Regions from separate parts of the Paenarthrobacter aurescens genome, predicted to be linked through region 1. Evidence: riboswitches for the same ligand, from Rfam matches in the RefSeq annotation. Region 1 holds a riboswitch; each other region holds the start of a gene.
What was found. Region 1 has a riboswitch for thiamine pyrophosphate ahead of ABI796_RS17610 (ECF transporter S component). Riboswitches for the same ligand answer to the same signal wherever they lie in the genome.
Positions count from the first base shown of each region.

Region 1 (5,969 bases):
CTCCTCGCTCATGCTGGTGGTCTCCACCGTGGTGAGCCTTGCGGTGTTGATCTACGCAACCGGGCAGGGTATGGCCGACGGCGACCAGGAAGCCCCTGTCTCGATCTTCCACCCCACCTACCTGATCCTGGTCGCGGGTGTCTCCAACGCGTTCTTGACCGGCGACCTTTTCAACCTCTACGTCGGTTTCGAAATCCTGCTGACCGCGAGCTACGTGTTGATGACGCTCGGCGGAACGGGGCCACGGATCCGTGCCGGAGTCACCTACGTGGTGGTTTCCGTGGTCTCCTCAGTGCTGTTCCTCATAGCGATTGCCATGATCTACGGGGCCACCGGAACCATCACCATGGCGGACCTGGCCATCAAGTTGGCTGAACTGGATCAAGGCACCCAGAACCTTCTGCACGTGATGCTGTTGGTAGCGTTCGGGATCAAGGCCGCCGTGTTCCCCTTGTCCTTCTGGCTTCCGGACTCGTATCCCACCGCCCCCGCTCCAGTGACCGCCGTGTTCGCCGGCTTGCTGACCAAAGTGGGCGTCTACGCCCTGGTCCGCACAGAAACGCTCCTCTTCCCGGGGGACACTCTCAACGTCCCGCTGATGGTGGTGGCGCTACTGACCATGATTGTGGGAATTCTGGGCGCCTTGGCCCAGAGCGACATCAAACGTCTCCTGTCCTTTACCTTGGTAAGCCACATCGGCTACATGGTGTTTGGACTGGCCATGAGCTCCGTAGCTGGTCTGGGCGCCGCAGTCTTCTACGTTGCCCACCACATCACCGTCCAAACCAGCCTGTTCCTGGTTACCGGCCTCATAGAGCGGCGTGGTGGAAGCTCCTCCATTGACCGTTTGGGCGGTTTGGCCAAGCTCTCGCCGTTGCTGGCATTGCTGTTCTTTGTTCCCGCGATGAACCTGGCGGGCATTCCACCGTTCTCCGGTTTCCTTGGCAAACTTGGGCTGCTGCAAGCAGGTGTGGAGCTGGGCACTCCGCTGGCAATAACACTTGTTGTAGGTGGCGTTGTGACCAGCCTGCTGACCCTGCTGGCTATCGCCCGGGTTTGGAACAGGGCCTTCTGGCGCAAGCCCGAAGACGCCGAGTATCCGGACCCCGTACTGAAAACTCCCGGGAACGTAGGAGTACTTCCCCGGACCATGGTCGGATCCACGGCTGGACTGGTGGTGTTCGGCGTTGCACTGACGGTGTTCGCTGGCCCACTGTTCAAGGTTGCTGACGGCTCGGCCGAAATCATGTTGGACCGTTCCGCTTTCATTCACTCGGTCCTGGGAGATTCCGTTGTTGTGCCGCCAGTGGCACAGCCCGAGGAGAAACAACAGGATCAACCTGCAACGGAAGATGCGCGGACCGGTGATGCCAAATGAGCCGTAAACCGATCTCATTCCGCACCGAACTGCCGCTGCTCATTTGGTTGGTCATTGTGTGGGGTGCGCTGTGGCGGGACTTCAGCCCGGGCAACCTCCTGTTCGGTGCCCTGATTGCCGTCTTGGTGGCTAAGTTCTTCTACCTTCCGCCCGTAGAGCTCAGCGGCAGGTTCAACGTCCTGCGCGCCATACCCTTCGCGCTGATGTTCCTGGCCAAAGTAGTGGCAGCGAGCTTCCTGGTGCTGTACCTGGCTGTAGCCAAGGGCCCCAAGGTTCGCAGCGCCGTCGTCGCCGTTCCGTTGCGGAGTCATTCCGATCTCATGGTCACCGCTACCGGCCACGTGATCTCGCTGATCCCGGGGTCCTTGGTGGTGGAGGTGGACCGCTCCACGTCCACGTTGTACCTGCACGCCCTGAACATTTACGAAGAGGCGGATATTGACAAGATCCGTCAGGAAACCCAAGCCATTGAAGCAGGACTGATCCGCATTATGGGCACGCGTGAAGAAGTCGAGGCTCTCAAAGCTGAGCAACGGCCCGGGCTGGAAGGGGCAGCGCTGTGAAAGAAGTAATCCTGGTGGTTACCGCCGTGATCCTCAGCCTCGCCGCCGCGGGTGCGATCATCCGAATCGCCATCGGTCCGTCGCTCCTTGACCGCGTTCTGGCATCGGATGTCTTGCTGGCAATCCTCGGTGCTGCTCTGGCAATCGACATGGCCATGAACAAGCACCTTAACAACCTGATGCTGCTGGTAGCGCTGGCCGTCATCGGGTTTATCGGCTCGGTGACGGTTGCCCGATTCGTGGCCGAGCGGAGGGAACAGAGCAATGAGTCCTGAAGCCACCGGCCTTGACGCCGTGATCGATGTTGTCACCGCTGTGTTCCTCATAGTGGGAGCCCTGATGTCCCTTGGCGCCGCCATCGGACTGCTGAGATTCCCGGACCTCATGAGCCGCATGCACGCAGCCACTAAACCGCAGGTCCTGGGGCTGTTCCTCATGCTGGCTGCAATCGGACTCCAGATGCGGACCTGGTGGGTGTGGCCGGTTCTGCTGGTGGCGTGGATTTTCCAGCTCCTCACGGCCCCCGTGTCCGCCCACATGGTGGGCCGCTCTGCATACAGAACCAAGCATGGTCACCGCGAAAAGCTCACCAAGGATGAACTGGAGGCCGTGGTCCAAAGGGCTGCTGCCGGCCAGGAACCCGGGAACAGCAACTAACTGACGAGTCAACACAGCGACGAGGTCACCCGGGAGGATGACCTCGTCGCTGTTGTCTTAAGTAGGCCTAGACGATGTCGTGGCTTTTGGCGAAGCGCGCGATGGCACGTTGCGTGCCCCGGCTCGCCAGAACCTGGATGAGCGTGCTGACGAAGGCGGAGATCAACGCAAAGGTCAAGGCCGAACGCAGGCTGGCCTCCATGTCGTCATTACCCAGGGGTGGCTTGTTGCCGGTGGCCTTTTCCCAGCCTTTGTTCACGAGTTTGGTGCCCACGAAGCCTGCTCCGAGGCTCACTCCGGCACCGATCAGCTTGAAGAAGAGGTTCATGCCCCCAGCCTAGCCGTCTGCGGCCCCTCCCAAGTGTCAGCGGCGGTTTTCCCGTTCCTTGAGGAAAGCGGCCATTGAACCAACCGGAGCCAGTACCGGAACAACCTGGTGATCGGCAGACCACACTTGGTCCACTGTTCGGAACCCGGCGATTTCCTTGAGCAGGTAATACGTGGGTGGCATCAGCTTCAGGGTGCCGGCCGCTTCCGCTGCAAGAATTTCCGCCACAGGCATCCACAGTGATTGCCAGGCCTCGGTGGTTTGATGCTGGGGTTCGGCACCGGGGGAGGGCTTGGCAACGTAAAAGTAGGTGTCGAATCGCTTGGGCATGTCTGTGGGGGTGATCCAGTTGGCCCACGGGCGGAGCTGCTCCGCCTTGATGTTCAGGCCGGCCTCCTCCTGAACCTCGCGTATTGCTGCAGTGAGTACTGTCCCGGCGTTTCTGGTTGCTTCGGCCGGCTCCGCGCTGATGGAGCTCTGGTTCCAGTCGGCTGCGTGACGTTGGAGCAGTTCCTCGGAGTAATCCCACCCGGAAGCATCGGCGGGATCCACACGTCCGCCGGGGAAGACCACCATGCCGGCAGCGAAATCCATGGTGCTGACCCTGTGCTGGACGAAGGCTTCGAGCCCGCCCGTCGCATCACGGAGCAGGATGACGCTCGCGGCCAAACGCGGTTGGGGCGCAGTGCCGTCAGTAGTGGGAAGGTCGGTCATGAAATGTGCCCCTTTGCCGCGGTGAAGTCTGCTGGTTCATTCTCTCAGGTCCCGTTGTGGGGCCTGGTGTGCGTGTCAGGACGCGGGGATAGGGCGCAGAGTGGGCCTCGCAACGCACCTCGTGCTCGTTGTGGGGCCTGGTGTGCGTGCCAAAACGTAGGGGAAGGGCGCAGAGTGGGCCTCGCAACGCACCGCGTCCTCGTTGTGGGGCCTGGTGTGCGTGCCAAAACGTGGGTTTGGGGCGCAGAGTGGGCCTCGCAACGCACCCCGTTCTCGTTGTGGGGCCTGGTGTGCGTGCCAAAACGTGGGTTTGGGGCGCAGAGTGGGCCTCGCAACGCACCCCGCAGCCGTTGTGGGGCCTGGTGTGCGTGCCAAAACGTAGGGGAAGGGCGCAGAGTGGGCCTCGCAACGCACCCCGCAGCCCCCGGCACGTCCGATTGTGACCGGCCCCCGGCAATCAATCAGCACCCGCAACACCCGCAGGTGTAAACTGAACCAGCCCATCAGGGCAGATTTGATAACGACAGGGGAGCGCCGCCGTCGGACTCTGCAGAGATGCAGAAGACGCGAGGGCGCTGAGAGTGCGGACAGCCGCAGACCCTCGAACCTGATCCGGTTAGTACCGGCGCAAGGGAGTCGAGCTTCTCAGAGTGTCCGGATCCGGACGGCGAAGGCCAACGGGTTCCGGGGAGCACTTTCCCCTCCTGTAACCTCAGGAGGCAGAAAAATGACCACGGTAAACGTGAAGAAGGCCAGTTATAACTGGCGTGTTGTAGACATTGTTGTGGCGGCCTTGATCGCCATTGCGGGCGGCGTGATTTTCTGGGCATGGTCCCAGGGCGCGGCCTTGGTTTCCATCCCCATGAACGCGACGTATCCGCCGCTCACCGGCCTGATCGCCGGCGGCTGGATGATCCCCGCTGTTCTTGGAATGCTCATCATCCGCAAGCCGGGCGCGGCCTTGTTCTGCGAAGCTGTGGCAGCCACGGGCGAACTCATCATGGGCTCGCAATACGGCACCACGGTTCTCATTTCCGGCGTTCTGCAGGGCCTGGGCGCCGAGCTGATCTTCGCCGCTTTCCGGTACAGGAAGTTCAACCTGCCCACAGCGCTCCTCGCGGGCGCCGGCGCAGGCCTCTTCTGCGGTTTGAACGATTCCTTCCTGCCGTGGGGCTGGAACATCGCCTACGAAGCCGTGGACAAGTTGGCGTACATCACCTTCACCACGATTTCCGGTGCGATCATCGCCGGCGCGCTCTCCTGGGTTGCGACCCGAGGCCTTGCCAAGACCGGCGTGCTGAGCTCCTTTGCCTCACGTAAGGCCGCTTCGGAGCCCGTTTTCAGCTGATGTCCGCCACGCATAGCGGCACGGTGCGGCCTGCTGCCATCACAGCTGAGGGCTGGGGGTGGCGGCATGCCGGCCGGGCCCAGGCTGCCGTTCAGGGCCTCGATCTCCGGATTGAACCGGGGGAACGTGTGCTGCTCCTGGGTCCTTCCGGTGCCGGCAAATCCACGCTCCTGCATGCCCTCGCGGGTGTGCTGGGGGACGAGGAAGACGACTCGGATGAGACCGGCTCCCTGCTGATCGACGGCGTTGCTCCCCGTGAGCAGCGAGGCCGCGCCGGGCTGATGCAGCAGGACCCGGAAACGCAGGTGGTCCTGTCCAGGGTGGGGGACGATGTTGCCTTTGGCGCAGAAAACCTTGCCGTCCCGCGGGAGGAGATCTGGGAGCGCGTCCATGAAGCGCTCGACGACGTAGGGTTGCGTACCGCTGCAGGCGGCGGTTTGGCGTTGGATCACCCGACGGCGGCACTCTCCGGTGGCCAGAAGCAGCGCCTTGCGCTGGCAGGTATTTTGGCGATGCGACCCGGGCTGATCCTGCTGGACGAACCAACGGCCAACCTGGATCCGGCCGGGGTATTGGAGGTCCGCGACGCCGTTGGCAGGTGTCTGGATAAGACCGGCGCCACACTGGTTGTGGTGGAACACCGCGTGTCCGTGTGGAAGGACCTGGTGGACAGGATCGTGGTCCTGCAGCCAGGCTCCGCAAATGCGGCGGGAACGGGCAGCGTGGCAAACGGCGGTGTCCTCTTGGACGGGCCGCCGGATCAAGTTCTATCAGAAGCCCGCACCATGCTGATCTCTGCTGGCGTCTGGGTGCCGGGGTACGTCCCGGCAACCCGGCAACGCCGGAATGAACCCCCTTCCGCCCAGCTCCTCCTCGCGGCACAGGACCTGGCGGTTTCCCGGGAAAAGCCACGACGCAAAGGCTTCAAGACCGTCCCGCCGGTGCCGGTTCAAACGGGCATCACGGCACAGGTCAGGGCTG
Region 1 covers NZ_CP157456.1:3,791,764-3,797,732, reverse strand. The annotation lists gene ABI796_RS17640 (Na+/H+ antiporter subunit D) at 1-1,378, shown strand, start outside; gene ABI796_RS17635 (Na+/H+ antiporter subunit E) at 1,375-1,941, shown strand; gene ABI796_RS17630 (monovalent cation/H+ antiporter complex subunit F) at 1,938-2,216, shown strand; gene mnhG (monovalent cation/H(+) antiporter subunit G) at 2,206-2,598, shown strand; gene ABI796_RS17620 (DUF4235 domain-containing protein) at 2,666-2,926, opposite strand; gene ABI796_RS17615 (NUDIX hydrolase) at 2,963-3,640, opposite strand; TPP riboswitch at 4,156-4,292, shown strand; gene ABI796_RS17610 (ECF transporter S component) at 4,368-4,988, shown strand; gene ABI796_RS17605 (ABC transporter ATP-binding protein) at 4,988-5,969, shown strand, end outside.

Region 2 (5,969 bases), 1.3 Mb from region 1:
ACTATGGCGTGCCGCATTGGCCGCCATTCGTAGACCATCGAAAGAAGTGCACGGCGCGTGTTCAATTCACTCTCTGACCGGTTGACAGCAACCTTCAAGAACCTCCGTGGCAAAGGCCGCCTCACCGAGGCTGATGTCGATGCCACCGTTCGTGAGATTCGCCGTGCCTTGCTGGATGCGGACGTTGCAGTATCCGTGGTCCGCGAGTTCACCGGCCGCATCCGCGAACGCGCCTTGGGCGCCGAAGTCTCGGGGGCACTGAACCCGAGCCAACAGATCGTGAAGATCGTCAACGAGGAACTCAAGGAGATCCTCGGTGGCGAAACCCGTCGCATCCGCTTGGCCAAGACGGGCCCCACCATCATCATGCTTGCCGGCCTCCAGGGTGCCGGTAAGACCACCCTTGCCGGCAAGTTGTCCAAGTGGCTCAAATCCCAGGGCCACAGCCCCATGCTGGTGGCCTGTGATCTTCAGCGCCCCAACGCAGTGACCCAGCTCCAGGTTGTGGGACAGCGTGCGGGCGTTCCCGTGTTTGCTCCGCACCCCGGCGCCACGTCAGAGCTGGAGCACCCTGCCGGTGACCCCGTGGCCGTAGCCAAGGCTGGTGTGGAGGAAGCACGTCAGAAGCTGCACGACGTCGTGATTGTTGACACCGCCGGTCGCCTTGGCGTTGACGCCGAGATGATGGATCAGGCCCGCCGTATCCGTCAGGCGATCATTCCCAACGAAGTCCTGTTTGTCATTGACTCCATGATCGGTCAGGACGCCGTCAACACGGCCATGGCATTCGATGAGGGCGTCAACTTCACAGGCATTGTGCTTTCCAAGCTCGACGGCGATGCCCGCGGCGGTGCCGCGCTTTCGGTGGCGTCCGTCACTGGTAAGCCGGTGATGTTTGCCTCTACCGGTGAAGGCCTTGACGACTTCGAGCTCTTCCACCCGGACCGCATGGCTTCGCGCATCCTGGACATGGGTGACGTCCTCACCCTGATCGAACAGGCTGAGAAGGCATGGGACAAGGACGAAGCTGCCCGGATGGCGAAGAAATTCGCTGACCAGGAAGACTTCACCCTGGACGACTTCCTCGCCCAGATGCAGCAGATCCGCAACATGGGCTCCATGAAGAAGATGCTCATGATGATGCCGGGTGCGCAAAACATCCGCCAGCAGCTGGAGAACTTCGACGAAAAAGAGATCGACCGCGTCGAGGCAATCGTCCGCTCCATGACTCCGCACGAGCGCGTTGCCCCCAAGATCATCAATGGCTCACGCCGCGCCCGTATTGCCAAGGGTTCCGGCGTGCATGTGTCCGAGGTCAATGGCCTGCTGGAGCGGTTTGCCCAAGCGCAGAAGATGATGAAGAAGCTCGCACAGGGCGGCGGCATGCCGGGTATGCCCGGGATGCCTGGGCTCGGAGGCCCCGGCGGTGGACGCAAGAACGGGAAGAACGCCCCGAAGAAGAAGGCTCGCTCAGGCAACCCTGCCAAGGCAGCCCAGGAGCTGCGTGATGCCGAAGCCAAGCGGGCAAACGCTGCCTCGGCAGCCCCTACCGGAGCGGCTTTTGGTCAGGGTGCAGCAGACTTCGATCCGTCATCGCTGAATCTTCCCAAGGGCTTTGACAAGTTCCTCGGAAAGTAAATATTGCGTCCTAAGGAGCCGGGCCTCCCGGCTCCTTAGGATGTCAGAGCCGTGGAATAGGCTGAATCAATGCATAAGCAGCGCGTAGTTTTCGTCCACGGCCTGGGCAGTTTCGGTGCTGCGGCCTGGCCGAAGCAGCATGGCATGGCCCTTGCTTATGACGCCCTCTTCCTTCGGCGGCACGGCTTTGACGCCGTCGCCGAACCAACGGAATCCAATGTGGCGGCGGACGTTGCCATAGTGATCAATGCCTTGGCCGACTCCGGTGGAGGTCACGTCGTTGCCCATGAACAAGGTGCAATTTCGGCCATGCTGGCTGCCATCGAACGCCCCGAGCTGGTGCATTCGCTCACGTTGGTGGAGCCCGCCTGTTTGTCCCTGACGGCTGAGCTCCCGGCCACGGCTTCCCACCGGGCCCTCATGGAACCGTTGTTCGACGCCCGCACGCAACTCAACGACGCCGATTACCAGCGTGAATATTTCCGCCGGGCGTTCTCTGCTGAAACGGGTGGGCTGGACACCGCCGAAGCCCGGCGTTCCGCCCGTAGGCTCCGGCTCCAGGCACCGCCATGGGAGGCGCCGCTCCAGATTGTTCCAGGGGTCCCCACCCTGGTCCTCACCGGCGGGTGGGAACCCCTCTACGAGGAAATTGCGGGCTACCTCCAGGAAACCGGTGCCCTCCGCCGCGTGGCAGCGGGCGGACACCGGCCCCAGGATTCCGTTGACGGCGATCAAGCTATTCGTTCGTTCATCGCCGATGTTGGCCGGGCGATGTCAGTTCAGGCCTCCTGAACTGCTGCCCTGGTTTGCGGGGACCTGAAGCTCGGGCAGGTACACCTTTCCCCCTGAGGCCAGGAACTCCTGGCTCTTCTCGCGCATCCCGTTATACATTCCTGCGATTGCAGCCTGGGAGTCTGCCGAACCGTATTCGTCGCGGATGTCCTGGCTGATGCGCATCGAACAGAACTTAGGTCCGCACATGGAGCAGAAATGGGCGGTTTTTGCGGGTTCTGCCGGCAGTGTCTCGTCGTGGAACGCTTCTGCGGTGACAGGGTCCAGGGACAAAGCGAACTGGTCCCTCCAGCGGAACTCGAACCGCGCCTTGGACAGCGCATCATCACGTTCGTGAGCTCCCGGGTGCCCCTTGGCGAGGTCAGCCGCGTGCGCCGCGATTTTGTACGTGATGACGCCAGTCTTGACGTCGTCCTTGTTGGGGAGACCCAAGTGCTCCTTAGGGGTCACGTAACAGAGCATCGCCGTACCGTAGCGTGCAATCTCCGTAGCACCGATGGCCGAGGTGATGTGGTCATAGCCAGGCGCGACGTCAGTAACCAGCGGACCCAAGGTGTAGAACGGCGCACCCTTGCACAGTTCCTGCTGGCGCTCAACATTCTCCCGCACAAGATGGAACGGAATGTGGCCGGGGCCTTCCACCATGACCTGGACGTCGAATTCCCACGCCCGCTGTGTCAACTCCGCGAGCGTATCCAACTCGGCAAACTGCGCGGCGTCGTTGGCGTCCGCAACGGAACCAGGACGCAGCCCGTCGCCCAAGGAGAACGCGACATCGTACTGGGCAAAGATTTCGCACAGCTCGTCAAAGTGTGTGTAGAGGAAGTTCTCCTGGTGGTGAGCAAGGCACCAACCGGCCATGATGGAACCGCCGCGGGATACGATTCCCGTGACCCTGTTGGCGGTCAACGGCACGTACCTGAGCAGAACGCCTGCATGGATGGTCATGTAGTCCACGCCCTGCTCGCATTGTTCGATCACGGTATCGCGGAAGATCTCCCACGTCAGCTGGTTGGCTTCGCCGTTCACCTTCTCCAGCGCCTGGTATATGGGGACTGTTCCGATGGGAACGGGCGAGTTGCGGATGATCCACTCACGCGTGGTGTGGATGTCATCTCCCGTGGAGAGATCCATCACTGTGTCAGCACCCCACTGCGCCGCCCACTGCAGTTTGTCCACTTCTTCGGCTATTGAACTGGTGACTGCCGAGTTGCCGATGTTCGCGTTGATCTTGACCAGGAATGCCTTGCCGATGATCATCGGCTCTGATTCGGGGTGGTTGATGTTGTTCGGGATAATCGCCCTTCCCGCGGCGACTTCGCTGCGGACAAGTTCAACATCGCAGCCCTCCCTCAATGCCACGAACTGCATCTCCGGTGTCACGATGCCTTGTTTCGCGTAGTGCATTTGCGTGACGGTCTTACCGTCGACGGCGCGGCGCGGCACCGGCTGCGCGCCTTTCCACTCCGCTGAAGCTGCTCCTCGCCGAACTGCGGATTTACCGTCATCGAGCAGGTTCCGTTCGCGCCCCGAATACGCCTCAGTGTCTGCACGGGCTTCAATCCATGGGGTACGGAACGGCTCCAGACCCACCACGGGATCGCTGCCCGGGCCGGCTGTCCGGTAAACCTGTAGAGGCGGGTTGGCTAGACCATTGGGAGAAGACTCCAACGCGATCTCCGTAACGGGAACCCGAATGCCATGCTCGGGATCTTCCAACCAGGCCAGCGAGTGGGACTTCAACGACTGCGTGACGGCCTGATTTTGGCCCGCGTTCTTCCCGTTTTGGGCCGCGTTCGTCCCGTTTTGGGCAGGGCTGTGCTGTGTTTCTGTGGTGCTCAAGGGAATACTCACTTCCTTCGCCGGCATTACCCGGACAGGTTCAACGGTCGCAGACTGCATCAGTCCGATCTCAGCCCCTGCAGGGGCCCCCGTGTGGTCGTAGACGAAGCTACCACAGCTCTGAACAGCGGCCCAGTCACATGCCGGCAGCGGGCTGTGTCGCGCTGCCCCGCTACGCTTTTACCATGGCCGACATCATCGAATTCATTGGACCTGTGCTCGTCTCGGCGACCGAGGAGCGCCAGGGGATGTGGTCCGTGGATGGAGTTCTGACCTTCCAGCGCCCCACGGTCATGCCGGACGTTGTGTTGGAGGGGTGGGTTCTGCCTGGTTTGGTGGATGCTCACTGCCACATCGGACTAGGGGCAGGCGGAGCGGTTGATGAGCAAACCACCCTGGCTCAGGCCCAAGCGGACCGCGACGCCGGAACGCTGCTGATCCGCGATTGCGGATCGCCCAGCGACACGCGCTGGGTCCAACAGCGGTCTGATCTGCCCCGACTCATCCGTTCAGGCCGGCATATTGCCAGGAGCCGGCGCTACCTCCGCGGTCTGGGCCACGAGATTGAACCGGAGCAGCTGGTGGAGACCGTCCGAAAGGAAGCCCGGGACGGTGATGGCTGGGTAAAACTGGTGGGCGACTGGATAGATCGTGGCGTCGGAGACCTCGCCGCATCGTTTCCGGCAAAGACCGTGAGGGACGCCATCGCGGCCGCGCATGATGAAGGTGCCAGGGTTACGGCTCATTGCTTCGCCGAGGACACCATCGATCACATGCTCGATGCCAACATTGATTGTATTGAGCACGCCACCGGCCTCCTGCCCAGGCATCTGCCCCGTTTGGTGGAGCAGTCAGTCCCAATAGTTCCCACACTTGTCAACATCGCCACCTTCCCGGACATAGCCGCGCAGGCAGCGCCGAAGTTTCCGCAGTACGCGGATCACATGCTCCGGCTCTGGAATCGTCGTCATGAGCGCGTGGGGGAGGCGTTCGAGGCCGGGGTCACCATCTATGCGGGGACCGACGCGGGAAGCGTCATTAAACACGGCAGGATTGCGGACGAAATGATGGAACTGCACGACGCCGGCCTGCCGCCTGCCGCTGTCCTGGAGGCCGCCGCGTGGGGTGCCCGGGCATGGTTGGGAGCCGAGGGCATCAGCGAGGGCGCCCGGGCCGACGTCGTGTTGTGCAGTGACGACCCTCGACGCCGCCTGGCCACGGTCACTGACCTTAAACACATAGTCCTTGGAGGACATGTCGTCCGTTAGGAATAAATTGAAGCTTCAAGTAATTTATAAAGGTAGAAGGATGCCGATTCGCGGCCACCTCAGAACCGGGAGCTTCACATGACCATTTCAACCAGTCAGGATCTTCTGCCTGCCGAACTCACCATGGGCACCGTCATGCTCAAGGTTGGCGACATGAAGGTCATGAGCGACTACTACCAGCGCGCCCTGGGCCTGAAGGTGGTTGCCGAGCAGGATGGTGGGCTGTATCTGGGGCGAGTCGGCAAGCCGGTGGTTCACCTTGCTCCGGCGGCGGGACTGCAGATTCCAGGGCGGGGCGAGGCCGGCTTGTTTCACACGGCCATCCTGTTCGAGGACCAGCCTTCATTGGCCGCCACCATTGCCACTGCCGCAGAGTATGAACCCCGCGCTTTTGCGGGGAGCGCCGACCACCTGGTCAGTGAAGCCTTC
Region 2 covers NZ_CP157456.1:2,472,579-2,478,547, reverse strand. The annotation lists gene ABI796_RS11510 (glucose-6-phosphate dehydrogenase) at 1-27, opposite strand, end outside; gene ffh (signal recognition particle protein) at 58-1,638, shown strand; gene ABI796_RS11500 (alpha/beta fold hydrolase) at 1,708-2,430, shown strand; gene thiC (phosphomethylpyrimidine synthase ThiC) at 2,413-4,272, opposite strand; TPP riboswitch at 4,268-4,375, opposite strand; gene ABI796_RS11490 (amidohydrolase family protein) at 4,458-5,540, shown strand; gene ABI796_RS11485 (VOC family protein) at 5,619-5,969, shown strand, end outside.
Region 2: another riboswitch for thiamine pyrophosphate. It lies ahead of thiC (phosphomethylpyrimidine synthase ThiC); the one in region 1 lies ahead of ABI796_RS17610 (ECF transporter S component).

Region 3 (5,969 bases), 1.4 Mb from region 1:
GGGGGCAGTTGGACGACACAGCGGCCTTCGCTGCGAATGTGCAGGGGTGTGAGAGAATGAACATGGCCGGAAGTCGATCCACATTCGATCTCCGGTCCGGTGACTTTGTTCCCAAGACCGCCAGTATGAGCTGGGCATGCCTGGATCACGTGATCCCCGGTAGGCCCGCCATCACAATGGACGGCACCTGGTTGTGGCAGCAGAACAACGGGTTTCAGAATAAAGGCGCCGGCCTTCCAGGGCTGCCGCACCCCAATGCTGGTGCGAACCGGGAGGCATACTGCCGACTTCTGTCAACGCCTGCGGGTTTTGACAATATTTGCTCCACTGGGCGCCGGATGTGGCGGTGTCGCTGGGGCAGGAGTGTTGCCACATATGGATAATGACCAGGTTGTAGCCGTTAATGACGAGGCAGCTCCCGCGGAAACTGCGGAAGCGCCCAAGAAAACCACCAGGACCCGGCGCAAGGCTGCGCCCAAGGTAGTTGCTGACGTTGAGGCACCAGCTGCCGAGGCGTCCACCCCGGATGTCGCCGCCGAGGCCACCAAGGCGCCGGTGCGCCGCACCCGCTCGCGCAAGAAGGTAGAACCTGCAGAGCCGCTGCCGGGGCTGGGTGAGGAAACCACTGCAGAACCTGAAGCTGCGGCAGAAGCCGGCCCCGAATCAGCCGCCGGGCCCGCCCCCGAAAAGCCGATCCGCCGTCGTCGGGCCACCAAGCCCAAGGCTGAGGCAGCCGAAGCTCCCGCTGTTGCGGAAGCGGCTGAAAAAAGCACGACGCCGGAGCCCGGCTCCCAGCCGGAGGCGCCGGACGCTGAGGCTGCAACGGAAGAGCCCGCGGCCGAAGACGTACTGGCCCGGACCCCTGCCGAGGAAGACGCCCCCGCAGCACCCACCTCGCTTTTCATGGAGCCGGTTTCCATCACCTCCATGATTTTCCAGGCCCCGGACCTCACCACTGTTCCTCGCGTTGCCACGGTGGAAGAAAAGGCAGAAGAGCCCGAAGAAGAAGCCGAAGCCGGTGCTGAGGGCGAGCTTGAAGACGCCGGAAGCCGCCGCCGCCGCAGGAGCCGTGGCCGTCGTGGTCGCCGCGGAACCGAACGGGATGAGAACGAGAATGAAGACGCCCCCGAGTCCGAGGACGAGGACGCGCCTGCAGTTGAAGCACTTGAAGAAGGTGTGACCTCGCGTCGTCGTCGCCGTCGTCGTCGTGGAGACCAGGATCTTGAACTGACCGGCGGCACCGATGATGATCCGCCCAACACGGTCACCCGGGTACGTGCTCCGCGCCCCATCACCGAGACGGCCCCGTCCAACCGGGTGACGGGCGTCAAGGGTTCCACCCGCCTGGAGGCCAAGAAGCAGCGCCGCCGCGAATCCCGCGAGACCGGCCGCCGTCGTCAGGTCATCACCGAGGCTGAGTTCCTGGCCCGCCGTGAATCAGTGGATCGCCAAATGATCGTCCGCCAGCGTGACGACAGAATTCAGATCGGTGTCCTGGAAGACGGCGTACTCGCTGAGCACTTCGTGTCCAAGACCCAGCAGGACTCCCTGATCGGCAATGTGTACTTGGGCAAGGTCCAGAATGTGCTGCCCTCCATGGAAGCTGCTTTCGTGGACATCGGACGTGGCCGCAACGCCGTACTGTACGCCGGTGAAGTCAACTGGGATGCGGTGAACCTTGAAGGCCAGCCGCGCCGGATCGAGAACGCCCTGAAATCCGGCGACTCCGTCCTGGTCCAGGTCACCAAGGACCCTGTAGGGCACAAGGGTGCCCGCCTCACCAGCCAGATCTCCCTTCCGGGCCGTTACCTCGTGTACGTACCCGGCGGTTCCATGACCGGCATCTCACGCAAGCTGCCCGACGTCGAACGCAACCGCCTCAAGCGCATCCTGAAGGACCGCTTGCCGGAAAACGCAGGCGTCATTGTCCGCACAGCCGCTGAAGGTGCGTCGGAGGAAGAACTGACGCATGACATCAACCGTCTGCGCGCACAGTGGGAAGGCATTGAAGGGCAGGCCGCTTCCACCAAGGTCCTTGCTCCTGAACTCCTGTACGGCGAGCCGGACCTGACCATCAAGGTAGTTCGTGACGTCTTCAATGAGGACTTCTCCAAGCTGATTGTCTCCGGTGATGACGCCTGGGACACGATCGAGGCTTACGTGACCTACGTTGCCCCTGATCTGGTGGGCCGCCTGGAAAAGTGGACCAAGGACCAGGACATCTTTGCTGCCTGGCGCATCGACGAGCAGATCCACAAGGCCCTGGAACGCAAGGTTTTCCTGCCCTCGGGTGGTTCGCTGGTTATTGACCGGACCGAGGCCATGACCGTGGTGGACGTCAACACCGGCAAGTTCACCGGCAGCGGTGGAAACCTGGAAGAAACGGTCACCAAGAACAACCTTGAAGCAGCCGAGGAAGTGGTTCGCCAGCTGCGTCTGCGCGACATCGGCGGCATTATTGTCATTGACTTCATTGACATGGTCCTCGAATCCAACCGCGACCTCGTACTGCGACGCATGGTGGAGTGCCTGGGCCGGGACCGCACCAAGCACCAGGTGGCCGAAGTAACGTCCCTGGGCCTGGTCCAGATGACACGCAAGCGCATGGGAACCGGCCTTCTGGAGGTCTTCGGTGAGCAGTGCGAGCACTGTGCAGGCCGTGGCGTGGTCACTCACGACGAACCCGTTGAACACCGCCGCGCCAACGTGGTGGCTGCTGAACACCACCGCCCCAACACCGAGGTGCAGCAGCCCGCTGCGCGCACCGAGCGTAAGCGCCGCCGCGGGAAGGGTGGGGGACAGGCTGTTGCTGAAGCGCCCGCACAGGTCCATACAACCTCGTCCGCCCCGGTAGCCACTGCCCCTGCTGTCTCGGCTGAACCGCAGGATTCTGCCCGTCAGGCCAAGGCTGAGGCCACCAGGGCTGCCTTGGCCACCATTGCAGCTGCAGCGCACGCCGCCCACTTGCATGACGACGAAGTTCACCGCGCAGAAGAGCAGGCACGAGCCGCCGGGCAGCACGAGCCAGCTGGCTCCGCATCCGGATCCGCAGTCAGTGGCGAAGCAGCAGAGGCTGCACGCGAGGCGGCAGTTCAGGAAGCAGCTCAGGAAGCAGCTCAGGAAGCAAGGTCCACTCCGGTCCTGCGCTTCGGCGGGGAAGAAGTTGCGCTGCCATTCGTGGAGCACCACGAGGAACCGCAGGCGGCCAAGCCTGCCATGAGCCTGGATCTGCTGGCTGAAGCGTTCTCCCACCTGGGCGCCGCCCCGGAAGCCGCTGCCACCCAGGACTCTGTTGCCACGCCGGAAGCTGCTGCGCCGAAATCTGCTGACACGCGGGAAGCACCTGCTGCAGAGGAGGATCCCCAGGCCTCTTCACCGTCACGGGGTCGTCGCGGCCGCCGTAACCGCAGTGCCAGCAGGGCACAAGGTGCTGCGAATGAAACCAGTGTGGAGCACCATGAGGTGACGGCATCGGATACCCGAGGTTCAGCCCACGAGGCCAAGGCGCCTGCGGAGCCGGCCAAGAAGGTATCCACCGACGAGCCCATCATCCTTGGAGTGGGGGTCCCGGCCTCGGAGCTCTAGTCCGGGGCATACCGCCCACCACGGAACCTCTGAGGGGTCCCGCGCTATCCGGCATTACCAGGTAGCGCGGGGCCCCTTTGCGTTCTCTTCCGTCCTTGGCAGGGGCAGTCCTTCTTCGGCAGAGAGTTCTTCCCGGTCACATCCACGCTTGTATGCACTCCGGTTCCCGCAGCACACTGCTTCCCGGCTAGGCTTGGGGACTGACACGGGGTGCCGGGCGTTGGGCCCGGCTGAGATCCAGACCCGTTGAACCTGTCCGGTTAGCACCGGCGAAGGGATGTCCTCATGACTGCATCATTATCCTCATCCGTGTACCCGTTTGACGGTGCCCGGGAAACACTGTTGGCCCGCCCCATCCCGCGCGTTCTCAGTATTGCCGGCTCGGACCCCTCAGGCGGTGCCGGAATTCAGGCGGACCTGAAGAGCATTGCAGCGCTGGGTGGGTACGGCATGGCCGCCATCACAGCGCTCACGGCACAGAACACTGTGGGAGTCAGCGCCGTCCACGTCCCACCCGCCCCTTTCCTGCGCCAGCAGCTCGATGCCATCAGCGCTGACATCACCCTTGATGCCGTAAAGATCGGGATGCTTGGCGATGCTGCCGTCATTGACCAGGTCCGGAGCTGGCTCCAGGAGGTGCGCCCCGCCGTCGTGGTCCTTGATCCGGTGATGGTGGCCACCAGCGGTGACAGGCTGCTGCGGGAGTCCGCGGAGCAAGCCCTGCGTTCACTGCTGCCTCTGGCCCACCTCATCACGCCCAACCTTCCTGAGCTGGCCATGTTGCTGGGGGAGCCTGAGGCGGAGGACTGGGCTGCAGCGCTGGATCAAGGCAAGCGCCTGGCTGCGGAATATGGAAACACGGTATTGGTCAAAGGAGGCCATCTGCCGGGCCCGGAATGCCCCGACGCCTTGGTGAACACCACCGGGCTGTTGTCGCGTGACGTGATAGAGGTTTCAGGTCCCCGGATTGTGACGCCCAACAGCCACGGGACAGGTTGTTCGCTGTCTTCGGCCTTGGCGACGGTCCAAGCCCGCACCGGTGACTGGGAAGCTTCATTGCGGGAGGTGAAACCTTGGCTGCTGGGAGCATTGACAGCCTCGGAATACCTGCGGGTGGGTCAAGGGAACGGACCCGTTCATCATTTTCACCACCTCCGGCAAGCGGCCTCGCCTGGGGCCTTTGCTGCAAAGCTGTGGAATGCCGCTGCACCGGAACTCGAATCAATCTACGGGCTCGAATTTATTCAGCAGCTTCAGTCCGGCGAGCTCCCGGAACGTGATTTCAATTACTATCTCGCCCAGGATGCGATCTATCTCAACGGATACTCGAGGGTCTTGGCGCGTGCCGGTGCGCTTGCTCCCACGGAAGAAGAGCAATTGTTCTGGGCCAGGGCTTCCCAGCAGTGCCTGGAAGTTGAGTCGGAGTTGCACAGAAACTGGTTGAGCACCCGCCCTGTGCCAACAGGCACGGGGCCGGTTACCAAGTCTTATGTGGACCACTTGCTGGCGACCTCTGCTTCAGGCAGTTACGCGGTGGTCCTCGCAGCGATCCTGCCCTGCTACTGGTTGTACGCGGAGGTCGGTCAGCAGTTGCATGGCGCCTATGTTGAGGCGGGCGCCCCCGCGGACCACTCGTATGCCGAGTGGTTGAAGACCTACGCCGACCCGGACTTCGCTGCGGCAACGCGAAAAGCGATCAATCTCACGGACGCTGCGGCGATTGCGGCTTCTGATGCCGAGAAGGTGGCCATGATGGAGGCTTTCACCCAGTCCTGCCGCTACGAGACCGCATTCTTTGACGCTCCCAGGCTGTTTGTCTGACGTCGCCAGAGGAACGGTTCAGCAGGCCTCCTCTGCGGAGTTTCCAGAGCAGTTTCAGGGTGATTGTTGGGACACGTCAGCGCGTCGCCGGCCGAATCGCGTTAATCTGGCCCAAACACTGTAGGCTGTATGGGCACGGTGCCGGGAGAGTCCGTTACAACTAGTGATGCAAGTCACGAGGTAGCCTCCGGACCCGGCCTCATTTGCAGCTGAAGGTCAAACTAGCGTAATCTTGATCTTCGGTGCTTACGCCAACACTTGGGTTATGCCCCTTGGAATTGTTCATGGGATGACTCGCGGACTTCGATCAGAAGTCCACGGCGTTGAGGCACAGCGCGAACCAGGCCTGATTCCGGTTCAAGGTTCCGCACGCAAATTTTGTAATAAACGTCGAGAGAAGTGAGTACCCAAGTGGTGTACGCGATTGTCCGCGCAGGCGGCCGCCAAGAAAAAGTTTCCGTTGGAGACTACGTAACGCTGAACCGCGTCCCCGGTGGAGCCGGTAGCACGCTTGAGCTGCCCGCATTGCTCCTGGTTGACGGCGAGAAGGTCACCTCCGCAGC
Region 3 covers NZ_CP157456.1:2,385,931-2,391,899, reverse strand. The annotation lists gene ABI796_RS11050 (ribonuclease E/G) at 376-3,585, shown strand; TPP riboswitch at 3,782-3,880, shown strand; gene ABI796_RS11045 (bifunctional hydroxymethylpyrimidine kinase/phosphomethylpyrimidine kinase) at 3,871-5,406, shown strand; gene rplU (50S ribosomal protein L21) at 5,818-5,969, shown strand, end outside.
Region 3: another riboswitch for thiamine pyrophosphate. It lies ahead of ABI796_RS11045 (bifunctional hydroxymethylpyrimidine kinase/phosphomethylpyrimidine kinase); the one in region 1 lies ahead of ABI796_RS17610 (ECF transporter S component).